DNA from 2 places in the Isoalcanivorax indicus genome. Region 2 is predicted to be linked to the other one. Evidence: predicted binding sites of a transcription regulator. Region 2 holds the regulator's gene; the other holds the start of a gene.
The links. The regulator PhoB, encoded in region 2, activates phosphate uptake and scavenging genes when phosphate is short. The targets are predictions, from matches to a motif close to TGTCATANNNNTGTCANA.
Positions count from the first base shown of each region.

Region 1 (2,401 bases), 1.3 Mb from region 2:
GCGCGACAAGCACGATATCGCCCTGCGGGAGGTCGAGGTGCTGAAGATCTACCCGTCACAGCCCATCGACGAGATCGCCGCCGCTCATATCGGTGAACTGCCACGTACGCTGCGCTTTTTCTTGCGCGGTTCCGGCGGTACCCGCTCGGCGGGCGCCGCAGCGGTCAGCTACCTGCTGTTCGAACCCGGCTTCTGCCGCGAGCTGATGGCCCTGGGGCACCGCGATGCCCTGGCCCGGGCGGACGAAATCCGGGCCTTCTTCGAGATCAGCGGCAGCGTGGCCTCAGAGCCCCTCGATCAGCGGGGGTGAGGGCTGCGGAAGCGGCCCCTTGCGGCGGCGTTCCTGGCTGGTGAAGTGGGTAATGAAGCTGGTGGGGTAGTCGGTAATGATGCTGTCCACCCCCAACGCCACCAACCGCTCGGCTTCACGCAAGTCATTGACGGTCCACACCGACACACGCAGCCCACGCTTGCGCGCCCGTTGCATCATGCGTGGCGTGACCAGGCTGTAATGGGCGATCAGCCAGCGGCAGCCCAGCGCTGCTGTACGCCGCGTCGGCTGCAGATAGCGGTACTCGCAGACGTAGCCGCGCATTACATTGGGCGCCTGCACGGCCATCATGCGCAGGAAGCCGGTATGGCTGGACGTCACCACCACGCGATCATGCATCCGCTTGTCGACGATCAGCACACGCAGATTGTGGGCCAGGCGCGTCAGGTAGCCACGATCGTCGCCGCCCTTGACCTCGAACTGGAAGCCCATGTCGGGCGGGCACAGGTCCACAACCTCCGCCAGGGTGGGGATGCCGATGGGGCTGTGCCAGCCGGGGGTATTGCGGCGTGCGTCCAGCAGGCCCAGCTCGGCCTGGGTGAACTGCCGTACAGGCCCTGTGTGCCAGGTAGTGCGGTCTACCTTGGGATCGTGGACGACAATCAACTGGCCATCGGCGGACATGCGGACATCCAGCTCGATCGCCTTGACGCCAGCGTCTACGGCAACCTGAAAGCTGGCCAGGGTATTCTCGGGGGCTTCACCACGGGCGCCGCGGTGGCCGACGATGGCGGGAAAATAGGGGATGTCTGACATAAGGCCCTGCATGCCTCAATAGTTTCTCGACACTATGACGGGGCGGTGACATTCCGGCAATAAAGAGCAGGCAAAAAAAGCCCGCCGGGGGGCGGGTCTGATGCAATAACTCATCAAATATCAGGAACAGTTGAGATCGCTTTATGCGACAGGTATCGGAATACCCTCACACGCGGCTCAGATTACAGAATGACTAATGCCTTGAAAACAGAACAAAAAGAAAAGCTGCTTTTCATAAACTACCAGTCATCGTCATCCGTCGCTGAAAAGCGCAGCGCGTTCAGCCCGGCATCCTGAGCATGTTCTTCAAGGAAGTCGATGAAATACTTGGTTTTTGCCGGCAGATTCTTGCGCGCCGCATAGACGATATAGAAGTCCAGATTCGGCACCGTATAGCCATCCAGTACCTTGACCAGCTTGCCAGTCTGTAACTCCTCCTGGACATCCCATTCGCTTTTCAGAGCGATACCCTGGCCATCCAGCAGCCAGCCGCGCAGCGTTTCTGCGCTATCGGTAATCAGGTTGCCGGTGACGCGGACCATCTCGCGGTTGTCCGGGCCGCTCAGCGGCCAGAGGTCGCGGAAGGAGCCATAGCAATCCAGCACCAGGCAGCGGTGGCGTTTCAGGTCAGAGGGGCGGCGCAATGGCGGCGACTGGGCCAGGTACTCCGGAGTGGCGCAGATGTAGCAACGATTACGCATCAGACGCTTCGCGATCAGGGTGGAATCGCCCGGCTGACCAATGGTAATGGCGATGTCATAGCCCTCACGGATGAAATCCACATGCTTGTCGGAAAGGTGCAGCTGGACAGCGGTTTCCGGGTATTCACTGGTGAATTGCGAGACCAGCGGAGCAATGCGGTTACGGCCCAGGCCCGAGGTGGAGACAACGCGCAGTACGCCCTTGGCGTTGTCGCCGCTGCGGGCGATGGCCGAGATACTGTCATCGAGGTCATCCAGGATCACCACCAGACGGTGGTAAAGCTCGGTGCCTTCCTCGGTAAGGCTCATGGAGCGGGAGCTGCGATTGAGCAGGCGAACGCCCAGCTCTTCCTCCAGGCGCGTCATGCGCTTGCTGATGGAGGCCGCCGACAAGCCGAGTCTGCGTGCTGCTTCGGTCAGTGTCCCGGCCCGGACGACCAGGACAAAAGTGGTGAGATCGGCTATTGAATTCATCGAAACCCTGCCTTTTTGAAAAGTAGCTTTAACCCAGTTTGTGTTTTCGCGCTGTGTGCGAGTCATTAGGCTTACGCGTGACTCGGATGACAGGCCGGGCGGCTGGGGTTCGACATTTCCGTGGCAGGGACACGTCGAG
Region 1 is NZ_QGMP01000001.1:1,357,306-1,359,706, forward strand. It holds gene DKW65_RS06265 (patatin-like phospholipase family protein) at 1-310, shown strand, start outside; gene DKW65_RS06270 (glycerophosphodiester phosphodiesterase) at 284-1,087, opposite strand; gene DKW65_RS06275 (LysR family transcriptional regulator) at 1,327-2,262, opposite strand.
Region 1: a site for PhoB is predicted at 1,121-1,138, ahead of DKW65_RS06270 (glycerophosphodiester phosphodiesterase). Genes of this name have one in related genera too.

Region 2 (2,401 bases):
GGTCTTGCAGCTCAACCGCTTCACCTTCTATCTGGCCTTCGGTGGGGCGGCGCTGGCCATCATCTATCCGTTCATGAAGCGCTTTACCTTCCTGCCGCAGCTGTTCCTGGGCGCCGCCTTTGCCTGGGCGATTCCGATGGCCTTTGCCGCTGAAACGGAAGCCGTGCCGGCAGCGGCCTGGCTGATCTTTGTCGCCAAGCTGCTGTGGACAGTGGCCTACGACACCCAGTACGCCATGTGTGACCGGGAAGACGACCTGAAGGTGGGCATCAAGAGCACCGCCATCCTGTTCGGGGAGGCCGACCGGCTGATCATCGGGGTGCTGCAGGCGCTGACCCTGTGGCCGCTGTGGTTGCTGGGCCGGGGGCTGGATTTCGGCTGGACCTGGTATCTCGGGCTGGCCGTGGCGGCCGGGCTGTTCGTCTATCAGCAGTGGCTGATTCGCGAGCGCCAGCCCGACGGCTGCTTCCGGGCCTTCCTGAATAACCAGTGGGTCGGCGCCGCGCTGTTTGCCGGGCTGTGGCTGCAGTATCTCTAGGGAACCCAGCCATACCCCCAATCGCGCCACTGTCATATGCTTGTCATGAAACGGCCATCTAATGGGCGCATGTACAAGCCAGAGCAGACGCTGTCATGAGCAAGCACACCCTACTGATCGTGGACGATGAGCCGGCCATCCGGGAGATGGTTGCCGTGGCCCTGGAAATGGCCGACTTCGATGTACTGGAGGCCGACAATGCCCAGCGCGCCCACGAGATCATTGTCGATGAGCGCCCGGCCCTGATCCTGCTGGACTGGATGCTGCCTTCGGTGAGCGGTATCGAACTGGCGCGCCGCCTCAAACGCGACGAGACCACCAGCGAAATCCCCATCATCATGCTCACGGCCAAGAGCGAGGAAGACAACAAGATCCAGGGGCTGGACGTGGGGGCGGATGACTACATCACCAAGCCGTTCTCCACCCGCGAACTGATTTCCCGCATCAAGGCCGTGCTGCGCCGCAGCAGCGCGGCGGCCGCCGACAAGGCCATCGAGGTCGACGGTCTGTGTCTGGACCCGGTCAGCCACCGCATCACCGCCAACGACGAGCCGGTGGACATGGGCCCCACCGAATACCGCCTGCTGGAGTTCTTCATGAGCCACCAGGAGCGCGCCTATTCCCGTACCCAACTGCTGGACCAGGTGTGGGGTGCCAACGTCTATGTCGAGGACCGCACCATCGACGTGCACATTCGCCGCCTGCGCAAGGCGCTGGCGCCGTACGACTTCGACCGCTTTATCCAGACGGTGCGCGGCACCGGCTACCGGTTTTCGACCAAGACCGCCCGCGCCTGATTCCGGTGCAGTCAGGCTGCAAACGGATTGCAACCATTGACGTACAATAGCGGGCACCCGACCCGCATGGAGAGTCAGCCGGTGACCCCCACCGTTCGCCAGGAGCTTCGCCGCATCGCCCTGTTCGTACTGGCCGGTGCAGGCCTGTCGCTGATGCTGGACAGCCTCTGGCCGGTGCTGCTGGCCGCACTCCTCTGTCTGGCGTTCAACCTGCGCCAGTTGATGCGCCTGAGTCACTGGGTCGTGAGCTACGAGCAGGGCAAGCCGCCGCCGGAAAGCCGGGGCGCCTGGGGCGACCTGTTCGACCGGCTGTATCATCTGTTGCGGCGCGAGAAAGCCGCCCGCGATGAGCTGGAATTCCTGATTACCCGGGCCGAAACCTCGATCACCGCCCTGCGCGATGCCATCGTCGTGGTTGATCGCCAGGGGCGGATCGAATACTGGAACCGTGCGGCAGACCGGCTGCTGGGTTTCAAGGCACCGCATGACAAGCAGCAGACGCTGACCAACCTGATCCGCGACCCACGCTTTGCTGCGTATCTCAAGGAAGGCCACTTCGACCATCCTCTGACGCTGCCATCGCCGAACGATGAACACCGCATGCTGGAATTCACCATCACCCGCTTCGGGGCGGGAGATTGGCTGGTCATCGTGCGTGACGTGACCCGGCTGCATAACCTGGAGCAGATGCGCAAGGATTTCGTAGGCAACGTCAGCCATGAACTGAAAACGCCGCTGACCGTGCTCAAGGGCTATCTGGAAACCCTGCTGGATTCGACTCCCGCCGAGCAGAAACGCGTCCACCGTGCGCTGATCCAGATGAACCAGCAAAGCCAGCGCATGGAAGCGCTGGTCAACGACTTGCTGCTGCTGGCGCGCCTGGAAGGCACCGAGGTCGAACACGACAGCGAACGGCAGGCGCTGGCGCCGATGTTGCGCCGACTGCGCCAGGATGCCCTGGCCATGGCGCCGGACAAGCAGCAGGACGTGCAGCTGGAAGTGGCGCCCGGCGCCGGGCTGCTGGGCAATGGCGCCGAGCTGCACAGCGCCTTCGCCAATCTGGTCA
Region 2 is NZ_QGMP01000001.1:50,164-52,564, reverse strand. It holds gene ubiA (4-hydroxybenzoate octaprenyltransferase) at 1-538, shown strand, start outside; gene phoB (phosphate regulon transcriptional regulator PhoB) at 634-1,335, shown strand; gene phoR (phosphate regulon sensor histidine kinase PhoR) at 1,372-2,401, shown strand, end outside.